DNA from 2 places in the Candidatus Allofournierella merdavium genome. Region 1 is predicted to be linked to the other one. Evidence: predicted binding sites of a transcription regulator. Region 1 holds the regulator's gene; the other holds the start of a gene.

The links. Region 1 encodes HrcA, which represses chaperone genes, less so after heat shock. Its sites were predicted from a motif close to TGTTAGCACTCNNNNNNNNNGAGTGCTAACA; they were not measured.
Positions count from the first base shown of each region.
Region 2: ACH2A7_RS04935 (Hsp20/alpha crystallin family protein) is a predicted target of HrcA. The motif match lies at 1,116-1,146, and genes of this name have one in related genera.

Region 1 covers NZ_CALWND010000009.1:147,944-157,546, forward strand. Annotated here, with positions in the region: gene ACH2A7_RS09300 (MATE family efflux transporter) at 1-68, opposite strand, end outside; gene ACH2A7_RS09305 (hypothetical protein) at 266-772, shown strand; gene ACH2A7_RS09310 (glycoside hydrolase family 10 protein) at 829-2,109, shown strand; gene ACH2A7_RS09315 (MFS transporter) at 2,214-3,401, opposite strand; gene ACH2A7_RS09320 (MarR family transcriptional regulator) at 3,413-3,682, shown strand; gene dnaJ (molecular chaperone DnaJ) at 3,811-4,995, opposite strand; gene dnaK (molecular chaperone DnaK) at 5,108-6,940, opposite strand; gene ACH2A7_RS09335 (nucleotide exchange factor GrpE) at 7,020-7,634, opposite strand; gene hrcA (heat-inducible transcriptional repressor HrcA) at 7,631-8,665, opposite strand; gene ACH2A7_RS09345 (stage V sporulation T C-terminal domain-containing protein) at 8,878-9,420, opposite strand; gene ACH2A7_RS09350 (response regulator transcription factor) at 9,591-9,603, shown strand, end outside.
Region 2 covers NZ_CALWND010000005.1:57,512-67,114, forward strand. Annotated here, with positions in the region: gene ACH2A7_RS04930 (helix-turn-helix domain-containing protein) at 1-290, opposite strand, end outside; gene ACH2A7_RS04935 (Hsp20/alpha crystallin family protein) at 499-924, opposite strand; gene ACH2A7_RS04940 (PadR family transcriptional regulator) at 1,257-1,577, shown strand; gene ACH2A7_RS04945 (DUF2812 domain-containing protein) at 1,574-2,062, shown strand; gene ACH2A7_RS04950 (NADP-dependent isocitrate dehydrogenase) at 2,420-3,634, opposite strand; gene ACH2A7_RS04955 (PLP-dependent aminotransferase family protein) at 3,663-4,859, opposite strand; gene ACH2A7_RS04960 (cation diffusion facilitator family transporter) at 4,876-6,075, opposite strand; gene ACH2A7_RS04965 (DUF896 domain-containing protein) at 6,121-6,327, opposite strand; gene ACH2A7_RS04970 (epoxyqueuosine reductase QueH) at 6,811-7,470, shown strand; gene ACH2A7_RS04975 (hypothetical protein) at 7,448-7,639, shown strand; gene ACH2A7_RS04980 (TPM domain-containing protein) at 7,695-8,639, opposite strand; gene ACH2A7_RS04985 (LemA family protein) at 8,636-9,202, opposite strand; gene ACH2A7_RS04990 (toxic anion resistance protein) at 9,202-9,603, opposite strand, start outside.

The sequences.
Region 1 (9,603 bases):
CCGATGGGCGCCTGCCCCAGCAGGCGGTCGCTGTCGGAGGCGGCAGGGTGACGGTGAGAAACGGACAAAGCGGAAGATCTCCTTTCGGCACCCGGCCCGGGGGCGGCGCGCCCGGCTTGCGGCGGGTGCGGCGGGTGTGGTATAATGGCGCAAAGCGCGCATATCGTTGTGTGAGGGCCTGCGCCACAAAGCGGGAGACCCTCTTTTCATTATAACACGCCCGCCGCCCGAAGGAAAGGGCGGCCCGCGGAAAGGAGACCGTCCCTTGAACGTCCGTCTCACCCTCTCCAAAAAGACCTACTACGCTCTGGGGATGCTCAGCGCCGCCTGCACCATGGCCGCCGCCCTGGGGGCCGCGGTCTCCTTCCCTATGGCGCTGGTGGAGAACCTGGCCATGCTGCTGACCCTGCTGATGCTGGGCTTTCTGGCCAGTGTCAAGGGCACCGGCAAGCAGGACAAAAAGGCCCTGGCGGGCTGCATCCTGCTGCAGGTGCTGGCGCTGGCGCTGCCCGTGCCGCTGCTGCAGCATCTGCTGCTGGCCCTGGTGTGGCCCTGCTTCGCTGGCTGGGAAAAGGCCGCCGACCCCCGCCTCGCCCCCCAGTTCCGCACGCTGGCCGCCGCCGAGGCGCTGTGGTTCGCCGCCCGGGTGCTGGTGCTGCTGGGCGGCGCCGCGGTGCTGGGCCTGTTCATGAACCTGTGCGGCCTGGCCGCCGGCGCGGCCCGGGGCTGGCTCACCCTCACCCTCTACCGCCGCGCGCGGGACGAGGGCTGACCCGTCCGCCCGACTTCGCCCCCCGCCGGGGGCCGTGAAAAAACGGAGAAACTGCCATGAAACACCTTCCTTTGAAAACCGCGGCGCTGGCCGCCGCCCTCTCCCTGCTGTGCGCCGGCTGCGCCGGCGCGCCCGCCTCCTCCGCGCCCGCCTCCTCCGGCGGGGCCTCCTCCTCCGCCCCCGCGTCCGACGCGCCGGCCCCCGACACGTCGGTCCCCGCCGCCCCGGCGGAACAGGCCGGCGAGTACCGGGCCATGTGGGTGAGTTATCTGGAGTGGGAGAGCTTCGATTTTTCCAGCGAGGCGGCCTTTGCCGCCGACGCGGACGCGATGATGCAAAACTGTGCCGACCTGGGCCTGAACGTGGTGATCGCCCAGGTGCGCCCCTTTGCCGACGCCCTCTACCCCAGCGAGCTGTTCCCCTGGAGCCACCTGTGCACCGGCACCCAGGGGGGCGACCCCGGTTTTGACCCGCTGGCGGTGCTGGTGGAGGCCGCCCACAGCCGCGGCCTGGAACTGGAGGCCTGGCTGAACCCCTACCGGGTGCGGCTGAACGCCACCCGCCCGGCGGGCGAGCTGGCCGCCTCCAGCCCCGCCCTGCTTCACCCCGAGTGGGTCAAGGAGGTGGACGGCGGCCTCTACTTCGACCCCTCCCTGCCCGAGGTGCGGCAGCTCATCACCGACGGCGTGCTGGAGATCCTGCGCAACTACGACGTGGACGGCATCCACTTCGACGACTATTTCTACCCCACCACCGACCCCTCTTTCGACGCGGCGGAGTACACCGCCGCGGCCAGCGGCCTGTCGCTGGAGGAGTGGCGGCGGGAGAACGTGAACCAGCTGATGCGCCAGGTCTACGCCGCGGTGAAGGCGGAAAAGCCGGCGGTGCGGTTCGGTGTAAGTCCCCAGGGGAATATGGACAACAATTACAACTCCCAGTATAGCGACGTCTCTCTCTGGATGGCGGAGGGCGGCTATGTGGACTATGTGCTGCCTCAGCTGTACTGGGGCTACGGCTACACCACCGGCTCGGGCAGCACCCGCTACGCCTTTGAGAACATCAGCGCCGAGTGGGCGGCGCTGGAGCGGGCGCCCAGCGTGGCGCTCTACTTCGGCCTGGGTGCCTACCGCATCGGCGACGGGGACGGCGGCAACTACGACGCGGCCCAGAGCGGCTGGCAGACCGGGCACACCCTGGCGGACATGGTGGCCACCGGCCGGCAGCTGGGGGCGGACGGCTATGTGCTCTACCGCTACGACTTCCTCTACAAAAACGGCTCCTGGGCCGACCTGGCGGCGCAGGAGGTGGAGAACCTCAGGGCGGCCAACGCGGAATAACAACACAGAAAAAGGGCCCGGCGGACAAAACGTCCGCCGGGCCCTCTCTTTTCCCCGCCGCGGGCGGGGCCATGATCCCCCGAGGCATCCGCCCCGGTGTGCGCTTAATCGGCCCTGCCCGCTTCGCAGGCGGCCCTGCGCCGGCTGTAATAGCCGTCGGTCCAGCCCAGGTACAGCCCGCCGCCCACAACGTAGAACACGGCGGTGAGGGCGAAGCCCGCGGCCAGCCCCACCGGCTGCTGCAAAAAGCCCATCAGCAGCGAGCCCAGGCCGATGCCCACGTCGTAGGAGAGCATGTAGGTGGCGTTGGCCACCCCCCGCTGGGGCGGCGGCGTGGTGCCGGTGACGAAGGCCTGGAACAGCGGCTGCAAGATGCCGTAGCCCACGCCGAAGAAGAAGCCGGCGGCCAGCAGGTGCGCCCCGGTGGCGAGGAAGAGGTAGCTGGCCATGGTGAGGATGAGCACCACCAGGCTGGCGCAGACCAGCGCCCGGTGGTTGCCCGTGTCGACGTGTTTCTGGGTGGACAGCTTGGACACCAGCATCCCCGCCACCAGGAAGATGTAGAACCAGGGCAGCCAGGGGGTGAGGCCCTTCTCCTGGGCCAGGATGGAGGAGTAGGCGATGACCGCCCCGTAGGGGATCATCAAAAACATCATGTTGAACATGAAGGGCAGCGCCGGGGCGTAGATGGAGCCCCGCAGCGAGAATTTGCCCCGCTTGACCTTGGGATACCGGATGCGGCACAGGCTCACGCAGACCAGCGCCGCCACCGCGATGCCGAAGATGGTGAGGAAGGAGGCCCGGCTGCTCAGGTTCTCCTGCACCTGCAGGCCCACGAAGGGCCCCAGGGCCATGCCGATGGACACGGTGAAGGCAAAGCGGCTGATGCCCTGGGTGATTTTGGCGGCGGGCAGCACGTCCCCCGCCAGGGTCATGGTGGCGGAGCCGCACACCGAGTAGACCGCCCCCATATACAGCCGCACCACGATCAGCGCGCCGAAGGCCGGGAATGCCAGAAACGCCGGGAAGGACAGGCAGAACAGCGCCAGAAACACCAGATACACCCGGTAGCGGTCAAAATTGTCCAGCAGGTAGCCGGCCACCGGGCGGAACAGGATGGTGGCCACCGACATGGCGGTGAGCACGATGCCGATCTTCGAGCCGGTGATGCCGATCTCCTCGCAGTAGAGGGGGATGATGGGGATGGAGGCGTAGAATGCCGCCAGCACCAGCAGGTTCGTGATGAACAGCAGGACGAACCGCCGGTTCCATATCGTTTCGCTTTTTTCCATGGGATACTTCCTTGCGCCTCTCGCTGGACAAGAGCGTCATCGCCAAGACGGTGGCCAGGCTGGAGGAGACGGGGTTTCTCTCCCGGCGCACCAACCCCAAAGACAAGCGCACCTACGACATCCACCCCACCGAGAAGGCGCGGGCGGTGTACCCGGCGCTGCAGGGGCAGGTGGACGAGGGCTTTCGCCGCATGACCGCCCGCATGACCGACCGGGAGCGGGCCCAGTTCCAGCGGCTGCTGGCCCTGGCGGCGGACGCCTGCCTGGAGCGGGAGGAGTGAGCCGCCCCGGCGGGTCTTTGGCGCGGGCGGGCCGCCCCTTGCCGCGCCGGCACTTCACCCCCAGGATACAAAACAAAGCGCCGGGCAGGAAGTTCCTGCCCGGCGCTTTCGGGTGTATCGGGGGCGGGTCAGTTCTTCTCGAACTTGTCCCGCAGGTTTTTGAAAAAGCCCTTGCGCTGCTCGTAGTTGTCGTCCTTGAGGCTCTGCTCAAAGGCGGACAGCGCCTCCCGCTGGGCGCGGGTGAGCTTTTTGGGGATCTCCACCATCACCTTGACGTACTGGTCGCCCCGGCCCCGGCCGCCGAGGTACTGGATGCCCTTGCCCCGCAGCCGGAAGGTGGTGCCGCTCTGGGTGCCCTCGGGCACGGTGTACTCCACCTTGCCGTCCACGGTGGGCACCACGATGGAGGCGCCCAGCACCGCCTGGCTGTAGGTGATGGGCACCGTGACCCACACGTCGTAGCCGTCCCGCTCGAACATGGGGTCCGGCCGCACGGTGATGATGACGATCACATCACCGGCAGGCCCGCCGTTGGCGCCGGCGTCGCCCTGGCCCCGCAGCGCGATGCTCTGGTCGTCGCCGATGCCGGCGGGGATCTTCACCTCCAGGGATTTCTTGGTGGCCACCTTGCCGGTGCCGTGGCAGTGGGAGCAGGGGGTCTTGACGATCTTGCCCTTGCCGCCGCAGCGGGAGCAGGGCTGGCGCTGCTGCATCACCATGCCGCCCATGCGCAGGTTGCGGTTGATGTAACCGGTGCCGCCGCAGTCGGGGCAGGTCTCGGGGCTGGTGCCCTTGGCCGCGCCGGTGCCGGAGCAGTCGGGGCAGGTGTCCTGCTTGGTGATGGTGATGGTCTTGGTGCAGCCGTGGGCCGCCTCCATGAAGCCCAGCACCAGGCTCACCCGCACGTCGGCGCCCTTGCGGGGGGCGTTGGGGTTGGAGCGCTGGCCGCCCCCGAAGCCGAAACCGCCGCCCATGCCGCCGAACAGATCGCCGAAGATGTCGTTCAGGTCCACGCCGCCCATGCCGCCGAAGCCGCCGAAGCCGCCGGCCCCGCCGCCGCCGGGCGCGCCGGCGCCGTAGCTGGGGTCCACCCCCGCAAAGCCAAACTGGTCGTACCGCGCCCGCTTTTCCTTGTCGCCGAGCACCTCGTAGGCCTCGTTCACCTCTTTGAACTTCGCCTCGGCCTCCTTGTCGCCGGGGTTCAGATCCGGGTGATACTTTTTCGCCTGCTTGCGATACGCCTTTTTCAGGTCCTCTTCGCTGGCGTTTTTCGCCACGCCCAGGACCTCATAGTAATCGCGTTTTTCTGCCATGGATTATTCACCTTTGTCTGCCCGCCGGGCGGGCTCTCTTTCCTGAAAAATGTAGGGGCGTATTAGCCCAGAATGCCTCCCCTTGAAACCAAGGGGAGGCTTGTGATCAGGCTCAGACTTCCTTGAAGTCGGCGTCCACGACCCCGTCGTCGGACTTGCCGCCCTGGCCGGCCGCGCCGGTCTCGGGGCCGGCGGCCGCGCCGGCGGAACCCTGGGCGTTCTTGTACAGCTCTTCGCTGATGGCGTAGAAGGCCTTCTGGACCTCCTCCTGCTTTGCCTTGATGGCCTCGATGTCGGTGCCCTTCAGCGCCTCTTTCAGCTCGCTCAGCTTGGACTCGACCTCGGCCTTCTTGGCCGCGTCCACCTTGTCGCCCAGCTCATTCAGGGTCTTCTCGGTCTGGAACACCATCTGGTCGGCGGCGTTGCGGGCGTCCACCTCTTCACGGCGCTTCTTGTCCTCGGCGGCGAACTGCTCGGCCTCCCGCACCGACTTCTCGATGTCCTCCTTGCTCATGTTGGTGGAGGCGGTGATGGTGATGCTCTGCTCCTTGCCGCTGCCCAGGTCCTTGGCGCTCACATGCACGATGCCGTTGGCGTCGATGTCAAAGGTGACCTCGATCTGGGGCACGCCGCGGGGCGCGGCGGGGATGCCGTCCAGCTTGAACATGCCCAGGCTCTTGTTGTCGCGGGCAAACTCACGCTCGCCCTGCAGCACGTTGACCTCGACGCTGGGCTGGTTGTCGGCCGCGGTGGAGAAGATCTGGCTCTTCTTGGTGGGGATGGTGGTGTTGCGCTCGATGATCTTGGTGCACACGCCGCCCAGGGTCTCGATGCCCAGGCTCAGCGGGGTGACGTCCAGCAGCAGCAGGCCCTTGACGTCGCCCTGCAGGACGCCGCCCTGGATGGCTGCGCCCACGGCCACGCACTCGTCGGGGTTGATGCCCTTGAAGGGCTCGCAGTTCAGCTCCTTCTTGACGGCGTCGTAGACGGCGGGGATACGGGTGGAGCCGCCCACCATCAGGACCTTCTTCAGGTCAGAGGCGCGCAGGCCGGCGTCGGCCAGGGCCTTGCGCACGGGGGTCATGGTGCGGTCCACCAGGTCCACAGTCAGCTCGTTGAACTTGGCCCGGGTCAGGGTCATGTCCAGGTGCTTGGGGCCGGTGGCGTCGGCGGTGATGAAGGGCAGGTTGATCTGGCTGGTCATGGCGCTGGACAGCTCGATCTTGGCCTTCTCGGCGGCCTCCTTCAGGCGCTGGGCAGCCATCTTGTCCTTGCGCAGGTCGATGCCGTTCTCGCGCTGGAAGTCCTCGGCCATCCAGTCGATGATGCGCTGGTCAAAGTCATCGCCGCCCAGGTGAGTGTCGCCGTTGGTGGCCAGGACCTCGGTGACGCCGTCGCCCATCTCGATGATGGAGACGTCGAAGGTGCCGCCGCCCAGGTCGTAGACCATGATCTTCTGGTCCTCTTCCTTGTCGATGCCGTAAGCCAGGGATGCGGCGGTGGGCTCATTGATGATGCGGCGGACGTTCAGGCCGGCGATGGTGCCGGCGTCCTTGGTGGCCTGCCGCTGGCTGTCGTTGAAGTAGGCGGGCACGGTGATCACCGCGTCGGTGACCTTCTCGCCCAGGTAAGCCTCGGCGTCCGCCTTCAGCTTGGACAGGATCATGGCGCTGATCTGCTGGGGGTTATAATCCTTGCCGTCGATGGACACCTTGTAGTCGGTGCCCATGTGACGCTTGATGCTGCTCACGGTGCGCTCGGGGTTGGTGATGGCCTGGCGCTTTGCCACCTGGCCCACCAGCCGCTCGCCGGTCTTGGTAAAGCCCACCACGCTGGGGGTGGTGCGGGCGCCCTCCGCGTTGGCGATGACCACGGGCTCGCCGCCCTCGATCACGGCAACACAGCTGTTCGTAGTGCCAAGGTCGATGCCAATGATTTTACTCATAGTATATCTCTCCTTATTTATAACTCAAATATGGTGGAACTCTCATTTATGGGAAAGGGCGAAAGGCCCTTTCGGCGAATTATTCGGCCACGATCACCGTGGCGTGCCGGATGACCCGGTCGCCCAGCTTGTAGCCTTTCTGGAACACCTGCAGCACGGTGCCGCTCTCCTCGCCGTTCTCGGCGGCCTTTTGCATCACCGCGTTGTGCAGCGCCGGGTCGAAGGGCAGGCCCAAAGCGGGGATCTCCTCCACCTTCAGGGCCTCGAAGGCGCCCTTTGCCTTTTCCAGCGTCAGGGTCACGCCCTTCTTGAAGTTCTCGTCGGTGGAGGGGGCCGCCTCGGCCATCTCCAGCGCGTCCAGAATGGAGAGGATCTGGCTCACCGCGTGGGCCACGCCGTTGCCGAAGGCGGCGTCCTGCTCCCGGGCCGAGCGCTTGCGGAAGTTGTCGTACTCGGCGGCGGTGCGCAGCAGCCGGTCCCTGGCCTCCTCCGCCTCGGCGCGGGCCTTTTCGGCCTCGGTGCGGGCGGCGGCCAGCTGTGCCTCCAGATCCTTTTTGTCTTTCTTTGTCTCTTTCTTTTCCTTTTCGGGGGCCTTCTCCGCCTTGGGAGCGGCCTTTTGTTCTGTCGCTTCGGCCTGGGGGGCCGGGGCTTCGGCGGCGGCCTCTTCGGGCCGCTTGTTGGTTTCGTCCATCATTGCGGGTCCTCCTGTGCCTTGCCGGCCATACACTCGCCGAGTTTCAAGGCAAAATAATCCAAAACGGGCATCAGCTGCTCAAAGGGCATCCGGGTGGGCCCCAGCAGGACGATGGCCCCGGTGAGGCCGCCGCCGGCCAGGTACCGCTTGCTCATGAAGCACAGCCCCGGCAGCGGGCGCTGCAGGTCCTCGCCCAGCAGCACGGTGGTGCGGCCGGTGCGGGGGGTGATGAGCCGGCCGGCGCGCTCGTCGTCGGTGAAAAGCTCCAGCACCCGGGGCAGCAGGCCGGTCAGTTCCGGCCAGCGCATCAGGTATTGCAGCCCCTGGGGGTAGGTGCGGGCCTGGGCGGCCTGCCGCAGCAGCGCCGCCGCCGCGTTCAGCACCGGATAGAGCCGGTCGCTCCCCTCGCCCAGGCGGGCGGCCAACTCGCCCAGCTTCGCGCCGGACAGGTCCGCCGGGGCCACAAAGGCGAGCCCCTGGTTGAGGGTCTGGGTGAGCAGCGCCGCGTCCTCGCGGGTGAAATCGGTGTCCAGCCGGGCCACCCGGGTGCGCACGCCGCCGGCGCTGGTCACCGCCAGCACCGCCGCGGTGCAGCGGCCCACCTGCACCACCTCGTAGTGGGCGATGCACAGATCGTCCGCCCGGGGGGTGGTGGCCGCCACCATGTAGCCGGCGTAGTCCGCCAGGGCCCGGGCCGCACCGGACGCCAGCCGCTCGGGCTCGTAGTCGAGGCCGGCGAAGATGTGGTCGATCTCGGCTTTCTGCCGGGCGGTGAGCCCCTTGGCGGGATGCATCAGATTGTCCAGGTAATAGCGGTAGCCCTTGGCGCTGGGCACCCGGCCCGCGCTGGTGTGGGGCTGCTCCAGCAGGCCCAGCTTTGTCAGTGCCGCCATCTCATTGCGCAAGGTCGCGCTGGACACCGCCATGTCGAAATACTGGCACAAAAGGCTGGAGCCCACCGGCTCGCCCCCCTGGGTGTACAGGGCCACAATGGCTTCCAGCACGCGCTGTTTGCGATCGTCCATGGCCATGCGGCCCCACCTCTTTTCTCTCATTTTAGCACTCATTGCTCTCGAGTGCTAAATTTATTGTACTCCATTTTATCCGTCTGTCAAGGGGGTGGTGCAAAAATTTTCAAAGTTTCATCGTTTGTTCACACACTGCCCCTTCCGGGCCGCAAAAAAGCGCCCGCGGCCCCCCTTGCGGGCGGCGCGGACGCCGAAAAAAGAAGGCGGGCGGCGCTTTAACTCTCCATCTGCTTTGCCAGAAAGGCGGCGGCGATGGCCAGGGCTTTCTGCTCCTCGGGGGTGGGGGTGGCGCTGCGCTCGTCGCTCAGCAGCACCACCGCCCCGGCCACGTCGCCGGCGGCGATGATGGGCACCGCTATGTGGATGTGCCGGGAGGCCCCCTCGCAGGGGAACTGGCAGTCCTCGGCCTGGCCGCCGTGCAGGTAGGTGCGGCGAGCGTGCATCAGCTTTTCCAGCGGGATGCTCACCCGCTTTTCCAGGCACTCCTTGCGGGCGGGGCCGGCGGCGGCGATGATGCTGTCCCGGTCGCAGATCAGGGCGGTGCGGGAGAGGTTCTTGCAAAGCACCTCGGCGTACTGGGCGGCAAAGGCGGCCATCTCGCCGATGGGGGAATATTTTTTAAAGATCACCTCGCCGTCGCCGGTGGTGAAGATCTCCAGCGGGTCGCCCTGGCGGATGCGCTGGGTGCGGCGGATCTCCTTGGGGATGACCACCCGCCCCAGCTCGTCGATGCGGCGCACGATGCCGGTTGCTTTCATGGTGTGTACCTCCTGTAAGGCGGCGGGGCGGGCCCCGCCGCTTGTGCTCTTTGTTGCTTAGTATCTGCCAGCGCAGGCAAATTATACAAGCGCCGCCGCCCCGCCCGCCTTTCCGCCGGCGGCGGGCTCTGTTATAATAAGGTAAAAACATCCTGCAAGGAGGAAACGCCATGGCGCCACTGA
Region 2 (9,603 bases), on a different contig from region 1:
TGCCCGGCGCTGCGGCTCTGCCGGGCCAGCGCCAGCGCCCCCGCCGCCGCTTCCTCCGCCTCCGGCAAAGGCGGCGTTTTCTGACGGCGGGCGGTGACCAGCTCGGCCAGGCTCACCTCCAGCGCCGCGGCCAGCGGCTCCAGGGTAGTGGCGTCCGGCAGGCCCACGCCCCGCTCCCACCGGCTCACCGCCTTGTCGGTGAGGTGCAGCCGCCCGGCCAGCTGGGCCTGGGTCAGACCCAGTTCCCTGCGCCGCACGGCGATAAAGTTCCCCAACGTTTTCGTGTCCATTCTCTTCGCCTCCCTGGGTCCTATCCTACCCTTTGGAGGCTCTGCGGTCAACCGACGCTTCGTTTACCCCATTCTTTACCCGAAAATAGGGCGATTCTTGTTGAAAACAATCCTTTTTATACACTTTGTATATTATAAAGCACAAAAAAGGGGCGCCCGGCCGGCTGGCCGGGCGCCCCTTTGCTTGCCATGGTGTGTTGTGGAAGGATCAGCCCTCGATCTGGATGCTCCGGGTCGCAGGCGCGCTCTCGGCCTGCTTGGGCAGCGTGACTTCCAGGATGCCGTTGTTGTAAGCGGCCTTGATGCCCTCGGTGTTGATGCCGCTGACATTGAAGCTGCGGCTGTAGGAGCCATACTTGCGCTCGCGGCGCAGGTAGTTGCCTTCGCCCTTCTCCTCCTTCTCGCTGTTGTGGCGGGCGGTGATGACCATGTTGTCGCCGTTCAGGTCCAGGCTGATGTCCTCCTTCTGGAAGCCGGGCAGTTCCGCCTCCATCAGGTAATGGTCGCCCTTGTCCTGAATGTCGCACCGGAACTGGCTCATGTCGCCGAAACCGGTGAACAGGTTCTTCTCCATATTATCCAGATAGTTCCACAGGCTATTTTCCTCACGGGTGAACGGAATCATACCAAACATACTGTACTCCTATTCTCCGCGCACGAAAAGATTTTGTTGTTTGGCGGCGCTGTGTTTGCGCGGGCGCTGCGCCGCCGGGCCAGGTGAGGAGGGCCCCGGGTTTTTGCTCCCGGGCCTCTTCCCTCTTGACAATTATTACTATACCCCTAATTTTGCTGTTTTGTGTTTCGGAATTATGAACTTTTTGTTAATTTTAGCAGTCTTTGTTTTAGAGCGCTAAATTATCCCCCAAACATTTTTTCTTGGGGGGATGGTTGACAACTATATCGGGTGCTGATATAATTATATCGTCAATCGATATATCGTTCCACGACGCAAAAGGAGGTGCGGCCATGGCGGAGAGCATTGCCCTGACCGAGGCGTTTTTCTACATTCTTCTTGCTTTATACCAGCCGCTGCATGGTTACGGCATCATGCAGAAGGTGCAGGAATTTTCCGGCGGGCGGGTGCGGCTGGCAGCGGGCACGCTGTACGGCGCGCTGAACACCCTGCTGGAAAAGGGCTGGATCGAGGCGCTGCCGGTGGAGGCGGGCAGCCGAAAAAAGGAGTATCGCATCACCGCTGCGGGCAAGGCGGCGGCGCAGGCGGAGCTGGCCCGGCTGGAGGAGCTGGTAAAAAACGGCCGGGCCGTGGCAAAGGAGGAGCAGGCATGAACAAAGTGGTTCACAAAGTGTTTCTTTTGTGGGACTGGGAGAAAGAGGCCGCCTGGCTCAATGAGATGAGCCGTCAGGGCTGGCAGCTGCGCCGGGTGGGCTGGTGCCGTTATGAGTTCGAGCCGGGCGAACCGGGCCGCTGGCAGTACCAGCTGGAGATGCTGCAAAAAAACGACCCGGACTATCTGGCCTTTCTGGAGGACACGGGCATTCAGGTGGTGGGCCGGCTGTTCCGCTGGGTCTACCTGCGGCGGGAGAACGACGGCACCCCCTTTGAACTTTTCAGCGACACCGACTCCATTCTCCGCCACATGGACCGGGTGCTCACCCTGTGCTATCTGCTGGGAGGCATAAACCTGTTTCTGGGTGCCAGCGCCCCCTACTCCCTGATCAACCTTGTGCTGGGCGCTGCCATCTGCCTGGGGGCGCTGCCCCTGGCGCTGCGGCGACACCGGCTGGCCCGGCGGCGGAAGATGCAGGAGTGAGCCATTGAAAAAAGCGGCAGAGAAACAAAGGCGGCCCCGCGGGAAATTCCCGCGGGGCCGTTCTGTTGCTGTATTGTATCGTGCCGGGATGCCGCCCGCCGCAAGTGCGGGCGGTGAAGGGCGGCGACGGGCCGACCTGTGTCTTTGGCCACCGGCTGTTTCCAACGTGTGCGGCGCTTCGACGGCCGCGCCACAAGGGCCGGAAAAGGCGGCTTCAAGCGCAGCCCGCCGAAAAGGCAGGGCGAAAGAAAGCGCGCACCAGCCCGCTCGCCGGGAAAGACAGACGCCGCGGCCCGTGGGGCGGATGCCGCCCGGCGGGCGAAGGCAAAGAGGACGCGCCGGCCCCGTCAGGGGCGCTCAGGCGCCCAGCTTCGCCTCCAGGTCCTTGCGGATGGCTTTGATGAACTCCTCGCTGGACACCGCCGTGGGGGTGATGCCCTCCGCCAGGCCGCACAGGTCTTTGGTCATCACGCCGCTCTCCAGCGTGTCAATGCAGGCGGCCTCCAGCTTTTTGGCGAAGTCCGAGAGGGCGGGGATGCCGTCCAGCTCGCCGCGCTTTGCCAGCGCGCCGGTCCAGGCGAAGATGGTGGCCATGGGGTTGGTGCTGGTCACCTCTCCCTTCAGGTAGCGGTAGTAGTGGCGGGTGACGGTGCCGTGGGCGGCCTCGTACTCGTAGCAGCCGTCGGGGCTCACCAGCACGCTGGTCATCATGGCAAGGCTGCCGAAGGCGGTGGAGACCATGTCGCTCATCACGTCGCCGTCGTAGTTCTTGCAGGCCCAGATAAAGCCGCCCTCGCTGCGGATGACCCGGGCCACCGCGTCGTCGATGAGGGTGTAGAAGTATTCGATGCCGGCCGCCTCGAACTTCTCTTTATACTCCGCCTCGTAGATTTCGGCAAAGATGTCCTTGAAGGTGTGGTCGTATTTTTTGCTGATGGTGTCCTTGGTGGCGAACCACAGGTCCTGCTTGGTGGAAAGGGCGTAGTTGAAGCAGCTGCGGGCAAAACTCGAGATGCTGGTGTCCTTGTTGTACTGGGCCTGCAAAACGCCCGGGCACTCGAAGTCGTACACCGTCTGGCGCATCTCGGCGCCGTCGGCGCCGGTGAACACCAGTTCCGCCTTGCCGGGGCCGGGCACCCGGAACTCGGTGCCCTTGTACACGTCGCCGTAGGCGTGGCGGGCGATGGTGATGGGCTTTTTCCAGTTTTTCACCACCGGCTTGATGCAGTTGATGAGGATGGGCGCGCGGAACACGGTGCCGTCCAGCACGGCGCGGATGGTGCCGTTGGGGCTCTTCCACATCTCGTGCAGGTTGTACTCGGTCATCCGCTGGGCGTTGGGGGTGATGGTGGCGCACTTCACCGACACGCCGTACTTTTTGTTGGCCAGCGCCGCGTCCATGGTGACCTGATCGCCGGTGGCGTCCCGGTTGGGCAGCCCCAGGTCGTAATATTCGCTCTTGAGTTCCACAAAGGGAAGGATCAGTTCGTCCTTGATCATCTTCCACAAAACGCGGGTCATCTCGTCGCCGTCCATCTCCACAAGGGGGGTGGTCATCTTGATTTTTTCCATGGGTGCCTCTCTCCTCTCGTTTTTGCGCTCACTGGGGGTTCGTCATCTCGGCCAGCACTTCGGCCATGATGGCCACGCCCCGGTCGATCTGCTCCGTGGTGGGGGTGGAGAAGTTCAGCCGCAGGAAGGGCTGCTCCACGGTGCTGTCGGTGTAGAAGGCGCTGCCCGGCACCACCGCCAGCTTCTTTTCCAGGCACCGGCGCACAAACTCGCCGGCGGGCACCTCGTCGGGCAGTTTGGCCCAGATGAACATGCCGCCCTCCGGGCGCACATAGGTCACCGCGCCGGCGAGTTCCTCGTCCAGCCGGTCCATCATGTGATTCGCCTTTTCCCGGTAGATGGCCTGCAGCCGGGCGATGTGGGCGCTCATGTCCGTCTGGGTGAGCATCCGCTCGCACACCCGCTGGGCCCAGACGTTGGTGTGCACGTCGCTGCCCTGCTTGGCGGTGACCATCTTGGTGATGAGGTCCGGCTGGCCGGCGCAGAAGGCAAGGCGCATGCCGGGGCAGAGGATCTTGCTGAAGGAGCCGGCGTAGATCACCGCGCCCTCCTCATCAAAGTGCTTGATGGGGGGCACGTCCTCGCCGGAAATGCGCAGCGCGCCGTAGGGGTCGTCCTCCAGCACCGGCACGCCGTACTTCACCGCCAGGCGGTAGATAGCTTTGCGCTTTGCCAGGCTGGTGGTGTAGCCGGTGGGGTTCTGGAAGTTGGGGATGCAGTAGAAAAATTTGGGCTTTGGCTCGGCGGCGAACACCGCCTCCAGCGCCGCCAGGTCCACCCCGTCCGGCTGCAGGGGCACCCCCCGCAGCACCGCGCCAAACCCGCGCATGGAGTTGTAGGCGCCCAGGAACGCGGGTTCCTCCACCGCCACCACGTCCCCCTCGTTGCACAGCAGCTTTGCGGTGAACTCGATGACCTGCTGGCTGCCGCTGGTGATGATGACCTCGTCGGAATCCTTCACCACCGGCCACTGGCGGTTGGCAAAGGCGCGGCAGGCGGTGCGCAGGGGGCCGTAGCCCTCGGTGACCGAATACTGCAGCATGCCCACCGGGTCGCTGGCCAGCAGCTGGTCGCTGAAGGCCCGGATGTCCCGGATGGGAAAGCTGTCCGCCGCCGGGTTGCCCCCGGCGAAGCTGATCAGCTGCGGATCGCTCATCTGCTTGAGCAGCTCGCGGATGATGCTGGGCCGCATCCCCAGCGTTTTGTTGGAATAGCGATACTCCATTGCCCGTTTCCCCCTTTTATGATCGCACCGCCTCGCCCGTGTGGGGCACGGCGGCAAAACTGGACTCCACCGTGATGACGCAGAAGTAGTTCGGATCCTTCTCCCGCACCAGCTTTTCAATGGCCTCCTTCAGCCGGGCGCTGCCCATGGCAAAGCCCGGCGGGGTCACACAGTCGAAGATCACGTTGGTGTGGGTCTTGCCCGGCACCATCCGCAGGTCGTGGATGGTGAGCCCCGGATCGATGGTCTTCACCGCGTCCGCCAGCCAGCGGCGCATGTCCCCCACCTGGGCGTCGGAGGTGACGATGGGGTCAAAGTGGATCACCACCGGCAGCCGGTCATTTTTGAGGAAATCCCGCTCGATGTCGTCGATGAGTTCGTGGCTCTTCATCACGTCGTCCTCGGCGGCCAGCTCCACATGGACGCTGGCGAACTGCCGCCCCGGGCCGTAATCGTGCACCATCAGGTCGTGGGTGCCCAGCACGCCGGGATAACTCATGATCTTGTCGTGGATGTGCTTGACCAGTTCCGGGTCGGGCGCCACGCCCAGCAGCGGGTCGATGGTGTCCTTGATCAGGCCCACGCCGCTGTAAAGGATGAACAGGGCCACCGCCACGCCCATCCAGCCGTCCAGTTCCACATGGATGAAATGGCTGACGAGGCTGGCGATGAGCACCGCGCTGGTGGTGAGCACATCGTTGCGGCTGTCCGCCGCGGTGGCGATGAGGGAACCGGAGTTGATGCGCCGGCCCAGCGTGCGGTTGAACAGCGCCATCCAAAGCTTGACGGCAATGGACGCCGCCAGCACCCCCATGGCCACCCAGCTGAAGGTGACGGGAGCGGGATGCAGAATTTTCTCCGCGCTGCTCTTGAGCAGTTCCACACCGATGACCAGCACCATCACCGCCACCGCCAGCCCCGCCAGATATTCAAAGCGGGCGTGGCCGTAGGGATGTTCCTCGTCGGCGGGGCGGGCGCCCAACTTGAAACCGATGAGGCTCACCACGCTGGAAGAGGCGTCGGAGAGGTTGTTCACCGCGTCGGCGGCGATGGAGATGCTGCCCGACAGGGTGCCGGCCAGAAATTTGCCGGTGCAGAGAAGCAGGTTGCAGAAGATCCCCACCCAGCTGGCCAGGTTGCCGTAGGCGGCCCGCACGGCGGGGTTCGTGGTGTCGCGGCGGTTTTTGATGAACAGCCGCACGAGCATTTCAGTCACACAAAGCACCTCGGATGTTATGAGCTGGGGGCCTCAAAAGCCCCCTTACGACTTTTTGGGCAGCGGGCGGTGCACACCGTACTCGTCGATCAGTTCGATGTTGTCCAGCTGGGTGCGCAGATTTTTCTTCATGCTGTCGATGTACTCCCTGCGCAGAGCGGCCTGCTCGGCCTTTTCCGCCTCGGTGAGGCCGGCGGGCGTGCGGCTCTTGCGGGCCAGCTCACCGATGCGCCGGATGTGTTTTTCGTCCATGGTTTTCCCTCCCCCGTCCTTCCCGCCGGGGGAAGGCAGAGTATTTAATCTATTATAGCAGAAACCTCTGCAAAACGCAAAAGCAGCCTGCCCCGAGGAGTAAGGGAGCAGGCTGCCTTTGCACAAATTGAAGAGGATTCTCATGAAAAAGCGGATATCTATATATAAACCTTCTCGCAAAGGGGAAGGGCGTCGGTTGTCTGGGCCGCCCCGGGCGGAGCTTGCGGGTCCGCCCGATCGCATGGGCGGCGGCCAGTGTGCGCGGCGTTCGCCGCGGCCGGTTTTTGTTTTGGGGAACGATCCGTTCCCCCCGGGCTGTGATTATAGAATACCCCTACTTTGTGGAAAAACCGTGATAAGGATTTAAACAAATTGCAAAATCGTTACAAACAGTTTGTGACCGGCCGGCCGGGCGGCACTTCACCGCCCTTGCGGAACGTGGTATAATGGCGTTGACCAATGTGCGAAAGGGGGCCGTGTTCTATGGCCAATCCACCCAACTATGCCCGGGAGATGGAGGCCGTGCTGGCCCGGCTGGCCCCCGCGGGGGACGAAAAGCCACGCCTGCTGCTCCACGCCTGCTGCGGGCCCTGCTCCAGCGCGGTGCTGGAACAGCTTCTGGCCCATTTTGCGGTGACCATCCTCTACTACAACCCCAACATCTGGCCCGCCGCCGAATACCACCGCCGGGCCGGCGAGCTGGAACGCTTTGCCGCCGCCTTTGCCCCCGCTGTGCGGGTGGTGGAGGCCGCCTATGACCCCGACCGCTACTACGCGGCGGTGGCGGGGCTGGAGGCCGAGCCGGAGCGGGGCGGGCGGTGCACCGTATGCTACCGGCTGCGGATGGAGGAGGCGGCCCGCTATGCCGCCGAGCATGGGTTCGACTGGTTCTGCACCACCCTGTCCATCAGCCCCCACAAGGACGCGGCGCGCATCAACGCCATCGGCCGGGAGCTGGAAGCGCAGTACGGGGTGCGCCACCTGCCCAACGATTTCAAGAAGAAAAACGGCTACAAGCGCAGCCTGGAGCTGTCGGCGGAGTACGGCCTGTACCGGCAGGACTACTGCGGCTGTGAGTTCAGCGCCCGGCGCGCGGCAAAGAACGAGGAGGACGCCCCCGATGGACCGGCTGGAACAACTTGAGAAGATGCTGGCGGACCTGCAGGCCCGCTACGCCGACACCACCGCCCGCATGGAAGGCCTGAAGGCGGCGGGCAAGACCCGCACCGCCACCTATCGTCAGCTGATGGGCGACAAACTCACCCTGGCACAGATGCTGGAGACCTGCCGGGTCTACGGCCTGCTGGACTGAAGACGCAAAAGCGGCCTTCCCCTCGTCGGGGAAGGCCGCTTGTTTTTTTAGGCCCTTATCTGCGTCGGCCCGCACCGCCGCCGGAGCGGGAACCGCCGCCGCTGCGGCGCCCGGCTCCCGAGCCCCGGGAGGAACCGCCGCCAAAGCCGCCGAAGTTCTTCGGCCGGGAGGACGAGGACGGGCGGGAGGAACCGCCGCCAAAGCCGCCAAACCCGCCGGGGCCGCCGGGACAGGGCGGGCGCGGGCCGCGGGGCGGCGGAGGCGGCGGAGGCCGCCGGTGCCAGCCGCCGTAGAACCGGCGGGGCGGCAGGGGCGGATAGCTGTAGCCAAACCAGCGGGTGCGCACATAGCGCACGGGATGCAGCAGGCTGCCCACCACCACCAGCAGCAGGAGCACCGCCAGCACGATCACCAGCGTGAAAGCACCGCCGATCCGGGCCGCGAGAGAGGGGCCCTCCGGCGCGGGGGCGGGGGCGCCGCCACCGGTGTTCTGGCCGGGCTGCACGCCATAGATATCGCACAGTTCGTCGTACATGGCATTGGCAAAGGCGGTGACGCCCGCGTCATAATCGCCCTTGGCAAAGCCCTCTTCCAGATTGTTCCAGAGAAGATCGTCCACCTTCTGCGGCGTCAGATCCTTTTCCAGGCCGGTGCCCACGGTGCAGTAGTAGTCCTGGGCGCCGATCACCAGCAACAGCAGCACGCCGTTGTTCTTGTCCGGGTCGCCCACGCCCCAGGCGTTGAACACCTGGGAGGCGTAGCCGGCGGTGGTGTCGGTGCCGGTGAAGTCCACCGTGAGCACGGCCATCTGTGCCCCGCAGGCCTCGTCCAGCGCGATGGTCAGATCGTTCACCGCCTGCTCGGTGCGCTCCGAGAGCACGTTCGCCTCGTCCAGCACACAGCTGTTTTCAGGGGCGGCGGGCACTGCCGCGAAGACGCTGCCGGTGAGCAGCATCGCCGCCAGCGCCGCGCCGGCAAGGGCGCGTTTCCACTGTCTCATTGGTAATACTCCGCCTCCTCGATGCCCCAGAGCGCGCCGATCAGCTTCGCCGGCTGGCCGGCGAGGGTGTCGTTGAACGCCTGCGCCCGGGAATTATAGTCGTTGTTTCGGATGGTGTTGCCCCGGGCGTTGAACTCCGCCAGTTCCCCGGCCAGCAGGTCGTACTGGTTTTGGTCCGCCAGGGCCACAGCCTCGTCGTAGAGGGCGTTCACCGCCTGGGCCAGCGCCCCGTCGGCGGCGGCCTTGGCGGCGGGCCCCTGGGCGGCCTGCACCGCCTGGATGGCGCCGTTCACCCCGTTGATGGCCTCGCCGCTCACCCCGCCGACCTTTTCGGCCACCGTGGCAAGGTTCGCCGCCGAGTTGAGCCGGGCGTCCAGGTCGGCGGCGATGGAGTACATCCCGTCGGAAAAGGCGGCGGCGGTGCTGTTTGCATAGGCGGCAAGCTTTGCCCCGCCGATGCCGAACACCGAGCCGACGGCCAGCAGGCAGGCGGCGGCCACCGCCACCGCCTTGTTCTTCAGCGGCGCGGGCAGCAGCTGTTCCAGTTTACACGGCCCCTTCATCAATTATGCAGCTCCATCAGTTTCTGCTTCAGTTCGCCCTCGATGCGGCCCAGCTCCACCTCGGCGGCGGCCCGCTTGGCGCGGCCCTCCGACTGGATCTTGTTCAGTTCGTCCAGCGTCTCGATGAGGCTCTTGTTGGTGGCCTGCAGGGTCTCGATGTCCACGATGCCCCGCTCGGACTCCTTGGCCGCCTCCACCGTGCCCTGCTTTAAGGCCGCGGCGTTCTTCTTCAGCAGTTCGTTGGTCATGTCGCTCACCGCCCGCTGGGCCTCGATGGCCTGCTGGCTGTGGGCCAGGCCCAGCGCCAGCACCATCTGGCTCTTCCACAGGGGGATGGTGTTCACGATGCTGGTCTGGATCTTCTCCGCCATCATGGTGTCGTTGTTCTGGATGAGCCGGAT